DNA from 3 places in the Solibacillus isronensis genome. Region 3 is predicted to be linked to each of the others. Evidence: predicted binding sites of a transcription regulator. Region 3 holds the regulator's gene; each other region holds the start of a gene.

Region 1 (4,917 bases), on a different contig from region 3:
GAAACGAGAAACTTTACTGCTTCAAAACATATTGAAGCAATCCATGAGCATGTCGGAGAAGCATTTATTCAATCGGTACTGATCAATGAAAAGGAGCTGCCTCCTTCGATTTACGAAAACTATCTTGAAGAAAATGCCGAACCTGTAAAGTTTGATATTGAAAGACTGCAAGAAATGGGCATCAATATTATTCCTAAAGAGATTGCGCTTATTGAAAATGGAACAGTACGTCATGATGCGGTAAATCTCGCTGAATGGCTTTGTGAATATACATTACAGAAAAAACAAACGATGCAAGAATAGTAGTATTGAAGAAACACTACATAGGTTGCTAGGAAAGGGGGAGCGAATCCATGTCATTTGCATCTGAAACAAAGAAAGAACTGACGCAAGTAGAAGCTGGGGATAGTAGTTTAAAGGCTGAAGTCTCTGCCCTTATACGGATGAACGGTTCGTTGAGCTTTGCGAATCGTCAAATAAGCTTGGACGTACAAACAGAAAATGCGGCTATCGCACGTCGGCTTTATACAATTGTAAAGAAGCTTTATCCATATAATGTTGAGTTGCTTGTTCGAAAAAAGATGCGTCTTAAGAAGAACAATGTGTATATATGCCGTGTTCGGGAAGGCGCACGGGAAATTCTTGCGGATTTAGAAATTGTCTCAAATTCATTTGAGTTTAATCATACAATCGCCAAATCAATCATACCGAAAGAAAGTGAACGCCGTGCTTATTTACGTGGTGCCTTTTTGGCGGGAGGCTCGGTGAACAATCCGGAAACCTCTTCCTACCATTTGGAGATTTATTCTTTATATAAGGAGCACGGGGAAGCGTTGGCAGAGCTCATGAACCGATACGATTTAAATGCGAAAACGATCGAACGTAAAAAAGGCTTTGTGACGTACTTGAAAGAAGCCGAAAAGATTTCGGATTTTATGAATTTAGTCGGTGCTGTACAGGCAATGCTAAAGTTTGAGGATGTACGGATAATTAGAGATATGCGTAACAGTGTGAATCGTATCGTAAACTGTGAAACAGCTAACTTAAACAAAACAATAGGCGCGGCGTTGCGGCAAGTGGAAAATATCCGCTATATTGATAATGCGGTAGGCCTTGATCAGCTACCGGAAAAGTTGCGTGAAATAGCACGTCTTCGTGTGGAATATCAGGACGTGACGTTAAAAGAGCTCGGTGAAATGGTTTCAACTGGCGTTGTCAGTAAATCAGGCGTCAATCATCGTCTGCGCAAAATCGATGAAATCGCGGATGCGCTCCGTCGTGGAGAGAGTATTTAAATTCACATAAAGGTACGGAGCAAGTCGTCGAGGCGTTAAAAGAAAAAATTGGTAACGATTTCATAAAAGATGTTTCCAATTGTTGTTCTTTTCGGACAATTTCGTTAAGATAAACTTAGAAGCGATGAACGGTTGTGAAAGGGAGTATTTCAACATGATTGAAAAACAAGTAGAAGTAAAGTTAAAATCGGGCTTACAAGCAAGACAGGCCGCTTTGTTCGTCCAAGAGGCGAATCGTTATAAAGCAGATGTCTATTTAGAAAAAGGTACGAAAAAAGTGAATGCAAAGTCGATCATGGGCATTATGAGCCTAGCTGTTGCAAAAGGCACAGTTGTCACATTATGGGCAGACGGCCATGACGAAGAAAAAGCAATCGACGCACTTCAACTTCTAATTGAAAAAGCGGATTAAGACAAAAGGTTAAAGCGCCCGTTCAACTCCACGTGGGCAAAGCGCCACATCCTTGTGGCATGCCCCCGATGACTCACATCGTATGAGTCCAAGCCTAGGAGGGCCCGACGCAAAAGTAAACGATCCACCACTTTTGCATGAGGGACCTAATGGTGCAAGGAGTTGGTGCTTTATCCTGGACGTGGACAATCATATTATTTAAGCGTTAAACAAAATGCGATAACGAATTTTATTTACAAGACAAAAGCACAGCTGTTCAGTATACATGAATGGCTGTGCTTATTTTTTTGGAATACAAAAAAGCATACAAGACGAATCTTGTATGCTTGAATGAATCGATTATTTTAATTGGTTACGCTCGTAAATTTTATCGATAAGACCGTACTCTAATGCTTGCTGTGCAGACATGAAGTTATCACGATCTGTGTCGCGCGCTAACGTTTCATAATCTTGGCCACTGTTTTCAGCCATGATACGGTTTAATTTTTCACGTAAGTGTAAAATACGTTTTGCAGCGATTTCGATTTCAGTTGCTTGACCTTGTGCTCCACCAAGTGGTTGGTGAATCATTACTTCTGCGTTTGGTAATGCAACACGTTTGCCTTTTGCACCAGCAGAAAGCAGGAATGCACCCATTGAAGCAGCCATACCGATACAGATAGTTGATACATCAGGTTTGATGAAGTTCATCGTATCGTAGATTGCCATACCTGAAGTGATAGAGCCGCCTGGTGAGTTAATGTATAGGTAGATATCTTTATCTGGATCTTCAGCTTCTAAAAATAATAGCTGTGCTACGATTGAGTTCGCAACATTATCGTCAATCCCACTACCTAATAAAATGATGCGGTCTTTAAGTAAACGTGAATAAATGTCATATGCACGTTCGCCGCGGTTTGTTTGTTCAATAACTGTAGGAATTAAGTTCATTGAAAAATCCTCCCTTTGTTAAAGCTTATATTCGATAACTTTTGCTGAAAATGACAAATATTTCAGCTGTAAACCTATCATACACGTATTAGTCAGTTATGGTCAAATATAAACTCTGATTTTTACAGTTGAAAATTAGGGGTTCCATCTGTATAATGAAAAAAGTTGCTTATATACTTATTTATATGTCCTCGTGGTGTAATGGATAACACTTCAGATTCCGGTTCTGAGGCTGGGGGTTCGATTCCCTCCGAGGGCGCTTTCTTTTATAAAGATTATTATTGATCAGAATGAAGTAAAAATAATCTTTCTCTTCCATTTTTCTACAGTTTAATTTTGACGCTACACTATAAGTTTCCGAAACTCATCTAATTTAAACGCTCTTCACCTAAAAAATAAAATTTCTTTTTAAAAAAGCACATTTCCTACTTGAAATATAGGTAGAAAATTAGTACATTAGTAAATGTTGTGTTTTTACAAAGCTAGTTAGATAGACCATACTATCATGTCCTTTAGGGGGCACCATTTTACTGTTTTAATATACGTTTCAATATCAATTGCAAAAAATCATCTGAGGTTTTTTTGCAATAGAGAATGAAGTTTTATTAGGATAAAAAGAATCACTGTACCGGTTCTTTTTATCCTTCATTCGTTCTCTACCTAAAAATAATAATTCAAGGCTGCATGAGAGGGAGTTCCTCTTGTGCAGTCTTTTTATTTTAGTTAAAAATTACCTATCAAATTAACATATATTATAGATAACAGGGAATATATGTAATGTTACGAGAGTCCTTTTGAAGAGGGGAATACAATAATGAAATAGTAATAGAGTGAATAAATATTAAATTATATGCAAATATACCGTTAATTTTGTTATAATAATTCATCATACTGCAATAATAATCAATTTTTTAAAAATTAAATGTTGTATATTAATTGCGGAATTAATATAATTGAACATGTTATTAACAAAAAAACTACTACATCCAGGAGGATATTCATAATGAGTACTAGAAAACTATTTAAATGGGCAGCACCTTTAGCGGCAGCTTCAATGATTTTAACGGCGTGTGGAGCGGACGAATCTACATCCACAGGGGATAAAGAATATAAGAAAATCGTTGCAGGTACGGAAGCTACATATGCACCATTTGAATACTTAGATGATAAAGGAAATGTTGTCGGCTTAGATTCAGAGATTTTAGCAGCGATCGGCGAAGAGATGGGCATTGAAACAGAAGTGAAAAATGTAGGCTGGGACTCAATGATGAGCCAAGTAACAACTGGTGAAGTGGATATGGGCGCAGCGGCTATTACAATTACAGATGAGCGTAAAGAATCATATGACTTTACAGATCCTTACTATGAAGCGACTTTACTGATCGTGACAAAAGAAGGTTCGACAGTGGCATCGTTGGAAGATATTAAAGACAAAAAAATCGCGGTGCAAATTAATACGACAGGTCATATCGCAGCACAGGAACTGCAAGGTGTTGCAAGCTCGAAGATTTTAGCTTATGAAAACTTTTCTGTTGCTTTAACAGAAGTGCTGACAGGTGCAGCTGATGCCGCAATCGGTGATAATGCAGTAATTTTAGATTACCTTGAAAACAATCCTGATTCAGGCTTAAGAGCGGTAGAGGATACTTCATTTGAGAAAGACTACTTCGGCTTTATGGTGAAAAAGGGCAATAAAGAGCTATTGGACATTTTAAATGAAGGTCTTCAAAAAATTAAAGACAATGGCAAGTTAGCTGAAATTACAGGTACGGAAATCGAATAAGCTACATTTAATTTATTGGAGGGTTTCAGATGGATTTTTTTGATTTTTTCCGTTGGGATATAATCTGGAACTACCGTGAACTATATGCAAAAGGACTTTGGGCGACTATTGTTTTAACAGCATGTGGTTATATTGGTGGTATCATATTCGGTCTAGTTTTAGGATTAGGCCAAGTTTCAACAAAAAAGTGGATTTACTGGCCGGCTAAAATATATGTCGACGTATTCCGTGGTACGCCAATGCTCGTACAATTATTATTAATTCACTTAGCTGTTATTCCAACGATTTTTGGAACTTCACAAGGTTGGTGGGTATCGGGTATTGTCGGACTGATTTTAAACAGTGCCGCATACAATGCAGAAATTTTCCGTGCAGGTATCCAGTCGATCGACAAAGGTCAAATGGAAGCTGCCAGATCTTTAGGGTTAACACAGGGCCAGGCGATGCGCAAAGTTATTTTACCGCAGGCGTTTCGTCGTATGATCCCACCTTTAGGG
Region 2 (4,917 bases), on a different contig from region 3:
TTTATGAACAGATTCTACAACATCATGGACTACACTTAAATTGACTGTTGTATGAATCGTTTTCCACATCGGATTTTTAGGGTGGTGGATGAGGGCTCCGTTGAAATTGACAATCGGAGTTGTTAAACTCAGCTCCTGGTAATAAAGCTGACTCGCACGATACGGACGTCCTGTCGCGATCATCACCTGATGACCTGCTTCTTTTGCTTTTAACAAAGTTTCCTTTGTCAGCGCAGAAATTTTTTTCTCGTCCGTCAATAAAGTGCCGTCTAAATCTAATACAATTAAATGTTCGTTCATAAGAGTAAGCCTCCTTTAGCCTGGGTATAATTGTAACGTGCAAAAATAGCATTCGTCAAAGTTTTGAAACATTGACCAATTTTTGCTAATGTAAACAAAGAGGTGAGAAATTTGATAGTTGACAAAGAACAATGGAAGTCCATTCCATTACTGCATGTATATGATGAAACGATGGATGAGCAAACACCGGTCGTTATTTTTCTTCATGGTTTTTTAAGCGCAAAGGAACATAATTTACATTACGCTTATCAGTTTGTGCAACAGGGTGTACGCGTTATACTACCGGATGCGTTAATGCATGGTGAGCGCTCGAATCAATTGACGGAAGACCAGATGAACTTTAACTTCTGGAAAATTGTATTAAAGTCAGTGGAAGAAGTACATACTATTTATGGAGAATTGAAGCTGAAAAACTTGGCAGGAAACAAGGTTGGGATTGCCGGAACTTCAATGGGCGGAATCGTCACTTCAGGCTGTTTAGCGATCTATCCATGGATTGAAACGGCAGGTATTTGTATGGGTACAACAAGCTATACGAAACTGGCCCTCCATCAAGTAGAGGATCTAAAGCAAAAAGGCGTAACATTTCCGTTGTCTGAAGAACAGCAAACAGGCTTGCTTCAAATGCTGCAAAAATTTGATATGGAGCAGCATGAGGAATTATGGGCAAACAAACCGATTATTTTCTGGCATGGTGAGCGCGATACGGTCGTTCCTTATCATATGAGCCGAGATTATGTTGAACAACTGGAAAAAGAAAAAAAAGCGGCACATATTACTTATTTGGCAGAACGAAAAGCAGGGCATGCGGTATCGAGAAACGGAATTTTGCAAGTCACGCAATTTATGGCGCATTGTTTGGCATAAATCATGCGTTCTGCTATGATTAACATTAACACCATGGCGAAAGGGGAAATTTAAAATGGCAATTGATCACGATATGAAAGAAAGTATGTTAGGTGCATTGGAAAACGTAATTGACCCTGAGTTAGGCATTGATATCGTCAACTTAGGCTTAGTATATGAAGTAGATTTAACAGATGAGGGCTTAGCAATCGTTACGATGACATTAACATCAATGGGCTGTCCGCTTGCTCCAGTTATCGTTGACCAAGTAACAACTGCACTTAGCGAATTACCGGAAGTAAAAGAAGTAAAAGTAGATATCGTATGGCAACCGGCGTGGTCTAAAGACAATATGTCCCGCTATGCAAAAATGGCATTAGGCATTCGTTAATTAATAAGTGAATAAATGAATTGAAATTCGGTCATTTTGCGTATAGGCAAAGTGATCGTTTTTTATTAGGATCTTTGCGAAGGAAACAGAGCTTAATTATTTGTTGTTTGACCAACTTTGACTTATAATTAAATTAATCAAAAAAGGTCAAACTAAATGAAAGGGTGCACTTTATGCAATTTAACCAAACACAAGATAATCGTCCTCCATTAGAGCAATTTGGACGAAACTTAATTGAACAAGTAAAAAACGGTAAGATGGATCCGGTTATTGGACGAGATGAGGAAATCCGGAACGTCATTCGTATTCTGTCACGTAAAACAAAAAACAATCCGGTCCTCATCGGTGAGCCAGGTGTTGGTAAAACAGCGATCGTCGAAGGGCTGGCACAGCGTATCGTAAGACAGGATGTTCCGGAAGGATTAAAAGATGCGGAGCTTTATGAACTGGATATGAGTGCACTAATTGCCGGTGCATCGTATCGCGGGCAGTTTGAAGAGCGGCTGAAATCGGTATTAAAGCAAGTGAAAGAATCAGATGGACGTATTATTTTATTCATCGATGAGATCCATACAATTGTCGGTGCAGGAAAAGCGGACGGAGCAATGGATGCAGGAAATATGCTGAAACCAATGCTTGCACGTGGTGAACTGCATTGTATTGGAGCAACAACATTGGATGAATACCGTATGTATATCGAGAAAGATCCTGCATTGGAACGCCGCTTCCAGCAAGTAATGGTGAGAGAACCTTCTATTGAAGATACGGTTTCCATTTTACGTGGAATAAAAGACCGTTTTGAAGAACATCACCGTGGTGTTCGCATTCATGACCGCGCGATTATTGCAGCGGCTCAACTGGCGAACCGTTATATTACAGACCGCTTTTTACCGGATAAAGCAATTGATCTTGTCGATGAGGCATGTGCGATGATCCGCATAGAAATCGATTCAATGCCACAGGAACTGGATCAGTTAATGCGCCGCCTCACACAGCTGAAAATTGAGCAGCAGGCACTGAAAAAAGAAAAAGATGATGCAAGTAAAAAACGTCTTGAAATAATTACAGATGAAATTGATACATTGGAAGTTTCAATTAAGTCAATGAAGGAACAGTGGGAACTCGAGAAAAACGGTTTACAGATTGTACGCGATAAAAAAGATGAACTGAAAAAAATGGAAGCCGAGCGCGACGATTTATTTATTTCAGGCAGTAATTTAGCGCGGGCAAGTGAGCTTCAGTACAGTAAAATACCACAGCTTGAAAAGGAAATCGCCGAACTGGAACTGCAGTTGAAACAGTCGGAAGGTAACCGGATGCTGCGTGAAGAAGTGACTGAAGAAGAAATCGCTAAAATTATTTCACGCTGGACAGGGATTCCGGTAACGAAGCTTGTTGAAGGTGAACGCGATAAACTGCTCCGTTTAAAAGATACATTGCATGAAAGGGTAGTCGGTCAGGACGATGCGGTAACTTATGTAACGGAAGCAGTTTGGCGTGCGCGTTCCGGTATTAAAGACCCGAATAAGCCGATTGGAAGCTTCCTGTTCCTTGGTCCAACCGGTGTCGGGAAAACGGAATTGGCCAAAGCATTGGCCGCACAACTTTTCGATTCGGAAGACCATTTCATCCGTATTGATATGAGCGAGTATATGGAGAAGCATTCTGTATCCAGACTTGTCGGAGCTCCTCCAGGCTATATTGGCTACGAAGAAGGTGGTCAGCTGACAGAAGCGGTACGCCGCAATCCGTATGCTGTAGTACTGTTGGATGAAATCGAAAAGGCGCATCCGGATGTCGCGAATATTTTACTTCAAGTACTTGATGATGGCCGCATTACCGATAGCCAAGGACGGATTGTCAATTTTACGAATACCGTTATCATCTTGACATCGAATATCGGCTCACAGTTTTTACTGGAAGCATCAGAAGAAGCGGAACAGCTTGTTCAAGCAGCATTACGCCAGCACTTTAAGCCGGAGCTGTTAAACCGGATGGACGATATTATTATGTTCCATGCATTATCGAATGAGCACTTCCATAAGATTGCCTGGAAATATGTAAAGCAGCTTCAAGATCGGGTCGCAGAACAGGAAATTACGCTGTCTGTTGATGGGGAAGTTGTGGACTGGATTGTGAAGCACGGGATTGACCCGCAATTTGGTGCACGTCCGCTCAAACGCTTTGTCCAACGCCATTTGGAGACGATTGTTGCCCGTGAACTGTTAAAAGGGGAAGTCACAGCAGGTGGAAGTTTATCGATTGCATTGGAAAATGGAGAGTTAGTAATAAAATTAAATTAAGTTTGAAGACAGCTTGTGCGTGAAATGCGTACAAGCTTTTTTTGGTGGTTTGAAATGTTCTAATAAGGATGGTTAAAGTTCTAATATAAATGAAAAAGTACTAAGAAAAGCCGGAAATTTTAATATAAATGTCACTTGTGCTAATAAGAGGTGCTACTGTTCAAATAAACGTGGCGACTTTTCTAATATCAAGTATAAAAGTTCTAATATGTATTGAATTTATCTAATAAAGTCAGCGCCCCCCACAAAAGTGGGTGTAAATAACAAGGGGCTGTCCAGTAGTTTTACCGGACAGCCCCTTGTTATCTATTAATGATGCTCTGCTTCTGCTTCTGGAGTTGATTCGTTTGGAATGATTGCAGCGATAATAATAACTAATACGCTGAATACTAATGATACGATTACGCCATTCATGAAGTTAAAATCTACACTTAATACAGAACTTACTACATAGTTTAGCATTGAAACTAATAAGAATGACCAAAAGAACGTAATGATATATTGCATCAAATTCACCTCATTGAACTTATTTATAACGTTATTGTGAAATTACATCTTCAATATCATACCACAAGCATTCATCAAATTAAAAGGGCGAATCAAATTATTCTTCAAGTTGTCATAAATGCTTGTTTTTATTGCTTTTTTAAGTAGGAATTAACACGGAAAAAGAGAAGATTAGCTCGAAGTTGTTTGTCTAATAATGGAACGTTTTTTACATTCGCTCTTTAAAAGTTTAAACGTAAGAAATGAACGAATACTGCTGTCCGTTATTCAATTTTCATCCAGATGTTTTATCAATTAGTATAGCCATTTTAATTGAAAGAAAAAACAAGAATAAATCCCCAATCCCTCTTTTTCCGGAAATTTTAATTGTGTTAAAAATAATTATGTTCTATAATTAGTACCAACTACTAATAATTAGTTATATTTTTTGATTCATGAGAAAACAAGGGGGCTATTATATGAATGCCGGTATTATAGGGATGGGGAAATATGTTCCGGAAAAAGCTATAGCAAATAAGGATTTTGAAAAAGTTTTAGATACATCAGATGAGTGGATTCGTTCTCGGACAG
Region 3 (4,917 bases):
CGGCTTAAGCGGTCTTCCAACACCGAGGGAGCACGCATCAATAAATTTTTACGTGCAAGCTCTTCCTTTTTGATTACTTGCTCCACAACTTCCTGCAGCTCCTGTAAAATCGTTTCTTCTGATTTACCTAATGTAATCTGGTTTGATATTTGATAAATATTCCCTAAATTTTCACTGCCTTCCCCATATATACCCCTCACAACCATTCCTAATCTTGTCATCATCTGAATTAATGGATTCATCTGTTTCATCATTGTGAGTGCTGGTAAATGGAGCATGACAGAAGCTCGAAGTCCTGTTCCGACATTTGTTGGGCAACTTGTCAAATAACCATAGCGGTCTTCATATGCATACGCGATTGACTTACTTAAGTAGCGGTCAATATTACGAGCCTTATCAAATGCTTCTTTTAAATTCATCCCTTGCGTAAGACTCTGTATGCGAATATGATCCTCTTCATTTACTAATATGCTAATGGATTCATCTTTTGTTAAAAAAAATGATCCAATTTTTTTTCTTCTTGCCAAATTCGGACTGATCAAATGCTTCTCCACTAAAATTTGGCGTTGTAAAACCGGCATATCTTTTATTTGGAAATAGGAAAACTGATACGGATTATCATATGAAGACAATAATGACTGCATCATTTTTTCTTCGATTAATTGGGCTTCCTGTTCTGTAAAACTAATCGGAAATCGAGTATTGGCAATATTACGAGCAAGCCGAATGCGTGTGCTAATGACGATATCTGAATCGCTTTCGTGCTGCATCCAGCTGGGACTGGCATTCGTTAAAAAATGCTCGATGTTCATGCGTTCCCCTCACCTTCCTGTCTTATTTTACTTTCCAATTCCCTTACTTCATCACGTATGGAAGCTGCATCTTCAAATCGCTCTTCCGCAATTGCTTGCTGCAGTGATGTTCGGAGCTCTTGGATTTGTTGTTCTACCTTTTCCTTTGAAGGTCCTTCTTCCATATACCCTACATGCTGAGTACCTGCCTGAAGACGTTCAAGCAGCTGGGGTAATTGCTCGCTAAATGTTTCGTAACATTGACCGCATCCGAATTTGCCTTGCTTTAAAAACTGTCGGTACGTAAACCCGCAGGAAGGACAGGATTTTGGGCTGTTTGTATTAGTTGTCGTGCTTTCTTTCTTTGCATTCACAGGTACAAAATTGAACCAATTTGAAATAAGCTGCTGAAGAGATGCAGGCTCTTCATTTACGTCAAATTGAAATGGATGAAATTGAGTGGCACATACTTCACAGTAGTGACGCTCTACTTTTTGACCATTGTGAACTTGAGTAACGGTAACATTGGCGTGACGCTGTTTACAATGCTCACATATCATAATAATCCACCTCTACTTTTCAAAAGAAATCGTTTGTAGCATTGCGTGCATAATGCGTGCTCTTAGCTGATCACGCAGCGGCAAAGCTACCTGTAATGTGACACGATCTAAAGCGGCCTTCATAATGCTTGCTTCTCGTTCTGTAATGATATCCTCATCCAATAAACGGAAAATAATACGCTCAGCATTAGTCTGGGCAATGGCGTTACCTATTTGTGTTTCCATTTCGTCAAGTAAATTTTTCTTCGAGTGGATTGTTACACGCAAAATCCGAATATAACCGCCACCACCCCGCTTACTCTCTACATAGTAGCCATGCTCGGTCGTGAAACGCGTATTGATAACGTAATTGATTTGAGAAGGGGCACAGGCAAATTGCTTTGCCAATTCATTTCGTTTTATTTCAATAAGTCCCTGTCCCTCTAATTCAATAACTTCCTTCAAATACCCTTCAATTATGTCAGATATATTCCTCATGCTGTCTCTCACCTCTCATCAACTGACTTTGACTATCTTTGACTTAAATATACAATATTTATTTTTTGAAATGCAACTAATCACTCTTGTTTTAGGTTTCCCTATTTTTACATTAATAAATCCCTTTTTATGTAAAAAAGCGATAAGGTGTTTTTAAACAAACCTTACCGCTTTTATGAACTTTGCCAGAATGAGGGTAAATTATACCCAGCGTCCGACAATTGGATAATTCCAGTGCTGATCCGATAATGCTTTTACAATACCGATGACCGGGGCAATCCAGAAGATGAGTAAAAATACTAATAGGAATGGTAAACCTATTAACAATACAGAAAGGACTCCTGCTATCGCTATTAAAATTCCGAATACGACCTGGAATAGTAATGCTTGGATTGCTGTACGCTTCACTTCATCTTCAGAACTTATTAAGAAAAACAGAATCGGTACAAGGAACGGTGCAAAGAATGCACTGGCATGAATGATGATTTTCGACCATTTAGATTCCATTTGTTATCAACCTCACTTTAGTTTATTAGCTTATTTACGGATAATATTCATAAAAGTTTCATAGAGAGGACAAAAAATCCCGAATTTTTATTTCGAGATTCTTGTGATGTCTAAATTTAATCAATATGGGCCTCTATCTTTCGGGTTGTCCCCTTCTTGAGGAAATAAAAAGTAGGAAATAACCGCGGTTAAGATGGTTGCTCCAATAACTATTAAAATCCGATCGCGGTCACCTACTTCTGCATAATTGTTTACGAGCATAATATACGATGCGATTGCCACCCCAAGCGACAATGGTAAAACAAATTTCAAACGCCCTTTATGAAACTTCATCATTACAACGCCTTTCATTATTTACTGCATCCATTTTAATAGTTATATACCTCAAATACAAATTAATGTAAATTTTTAATCTTTATAGAAATATTAATGATTTAATCCGATATAAACAGTAAAATAGTATTATTTAATAATACATGAATCGAGGAAGAACATGGGTATTCTGTTTTCAAGAGCAACAAAAGTTTCAAACAAGCCTTATTTTGATATTGCAAATTATGCACAGCAAGTAAATCTGGATGTATCAAACTATCCTAACTTACATAAACAGCTTCAATTGCTAAAATTGACGAAAGAGGATTTAGCCGTAATTAAACAGCTAGAACCTTTTGCTCAACAAGTTGTTCCAGTTATGGTGGAAAAGTTTTATGGTGCAATCAGCTTAAGTTCGGAGCTTGTAGATATTATAGGAAGTTCAGCTCGAATGGAGCGTCTTAAAGGTACACTAACAAGGCATTTAGAAGCAATGTTCAACTGTAATATCGATTCACGTTATATTGAAGAACGACAAACGATTGCGCATGTCCATGTCAAAATCGGCCTGCAATCAAAGTGGTATATTGCATCATTTCAATCGCTAATGACAACGTTTATCGACTTTATCAGTAAAATTGAAATGCCGAATGAAGAGATGGCTAAAGCAATTAATGCTTTTTCAAAACTAATCAACTTCGAGCAGCAGCTTGTGATTGAAGCATATGAAAAAGAAGAGCAGCGCATTCGTACTGAAAGTTTGGAAATGAAATACCGAATCGTAGAGCGAATTCAACATACTGCACAAGAGTTAACGCATATTAGTGATCAGACAAATGCCTCATTACAGGAAATTGCGAGTCAATCTGAAGAAATTGCTTCCAACACAAAACAAGGATTAAATTTAGTCGCGGAAACCGAAAATAAATCAACGACAGGTACTACATATTTAGTTAACCAGACAGCAATTATGACAAACATTTTAGACCGTGTGGACATACTTGAGTCATCAATGGTTAAACTGCGTCAATCATCTAAAAAAATTGCTGAAATTGTAGGATTAGTAACAGGGATTGCCGATCAGACAAACTTGCTTGCATTAAATGCATCTATTGAAGCAGCACGTGCAGGTGAACATGGGAAAGGATTTGCCGTTGTAGCTGATGAAGTCCGAAAGCTTGCTGAGGAAACTAAAAATGCGGTACAAAACGTTTCTCATTTAATTAAAGAAACAGAACTTAGCATTTCACAAATGTCCGATTCTGTTTCAAGTGTTGATGAGCAGGTAAAAATGAGCGTGGATACACAAAAAAGCTTGGCAGATTCTTTTACATCCATAACGGAAGCAGTACATGGAATTAAAACGCAATATGAAAACACGAATGAGGACATTCATGCCATTTCTTCTGTTATTACCGGTTTGACACATACAACAAATGATGTCATGACATCATCCGATTCACTGCTCCACATTGTTCAGGAACTGCATGATTAATTTCGCTTAAATACTAAAGGGATATCAAATGGCATTTTGCATTTGATATCCCTTTTTTTATGCACGGCGCTTTTTTGATAATGCTCGCTTTTGTTTTCGATGTTCCTGACGAATTGGGCCTGTTTCAAATAAATGACGTTCGAAATCCGTCTCCGGTTCAACACCCGGTACTTCTTTCGGCTTGCCGTTTTCGTCAATCGCTACCATCGTTACGAATGATTCCGTCGTCAGTTTCTTTGCACCTGTTTTAATATTTCTTGATACAACTCGTACATATACTTCCATCGAAGTACGACCTGTTCCAGATACAACAGCTTCCAACTCAATCATATCGCCTGCATAGGCAGAGGAAACGAAGTCTACTGAGTCAAAAGAAGCAGTAACGACTTCACCTTGACAATGTTTCATTGCTGCAATCGCAGCAATTTCATCAATATATGCTAACACTTTCCCTCCAAATATCGACTGATGATGATTTGTATCAGGAGGCAGTACTAATCGTGTTTGGATAGATTTTGAAAAGCTCATTGGCAGAGTATTTTTCATAATCTTCCTCCTTTCTAGACTACACTCCATGTTACTATTCGGAAGATGGAAGTGCTAGTACAAACTATTCATAATTCAACTTCATCGTAATAAATTTTAAATCGGTCATTTCTTCCACTGCATACTTAATGCCTTCTTTACCGTAGCCGCTCATTTTGACGCCCCCATACGGCATATTGTCTACACGGAATGTCGGAATATCGTTAATGATTACCGCGCCTGCTTCAAT

What was found. Region 3 encodes CtsR, which represses protease genes until heat stress. Its sites were predicted from a motif close to ATGGTCAATAAAGGTCAAACA; they were not measured.
Region 1: a site for CtsR is predicted at 2,726-2,746, ahead of clpP (ATP-dependent Clp endopeptidase proteolytic subunit ClpP). Genes of this name have one in related genera too.
Region 2: a site for CtsR is predicted at 1,671-1,691, ahead of M3166_RS10290 (ATP-dependent Clp protease ATP-binding subunit). Genes of this name have one in related genera too.

Annotation. Positions count from the first base shown of each region.
Region 1 covers NZ_JAMBOC010000002.1:302,196-307,112, reverse strand. Annotated here, with positions in the region: gene M3166_RS13295 (gluconeogenesis factor YvcK family protein) at 1-303, shown strand, start outside; gene whiA (DNA-binding protein WhiA) at 354-1,295, shown strand; gene M3166_RS13285 (HPr family phosphocarrier protein) at 1,450-1,707, shown strand; gene clpP (ATP-dependent Clp endopeptidase proteolytic subunit ClpP) at 2,047-2,637, opposite strand; tRNA gene M3166_RS13275 (tRNA-Arg) at 2,825-2,896, shown strand; gene M3166_RS13270 (basic amino acid ABC transporter substrate-binding protein) at 3,641-4,420, shown strand; gene M3166_RS13265 (amino acid ABC transporter permease) at 4,450-4,917, shown strand, end outside.
Region 2 covers NZ_JAMBOC010000001.1:2,024,560-2,029,476, reverse strand. Annotated here, with positions in the region: gene M3166_RS10305 (Cof-type HAD-IIB family hydrolase) at 1-300, opposite strand, end outside; gene M3166_RS10300 (dienelactone hydrolase family protein) at 412-1,167, shown strand; gene M3166_RS10295 (metal-sulfur cluster assembly factor) at 1,229-1,537, shown strand; gene M3166_RS10290 (ATP-dependent Clp protease ATP-binding subunit) at 1,711-3,840, shown strand; gene M3166_RS10285 (YjzD family protein) at 4,150-4,347, opposite strand; gene M3166_RS10280 (beta-ketoacyl-ACP synthase III) at 4,806-4,917, shown strand, end outside.
Region 3 covers NZ_JAMBOC010000005.1:70,117-75,033, forward strand. Annotated here, with positions in the region: gene M3166_RS16290 (protein arginine kinase) at 1-812, opposite strand, end outside; gene M3166_RS16295 (UvrB/UvrC motif-containing protein) at 809-1,351, opposite strand; gene M3166_RS16300 (CtsR family transcriptional regulator) at 1,364-1,828, opposite strand; gene M3166_RS16305 (DUF4870 domain-containing protein) at 2,030-2,335, opposite strand; gene M3166_RS16310 (acyltransferase) at 2,456-2,686, opposite strand; gene M3166_RS16315 (globin-coupled sensor protein) at 2,829-4,142, shown strand; gene M3166_RS16320 (acyl-CoA thioesterase) at 4,200-4,688, opposite strand; gene M3166_RS16325 (aldehyde dehydrogenase family protein) at 4,753-4,917, opposite strand, start outside.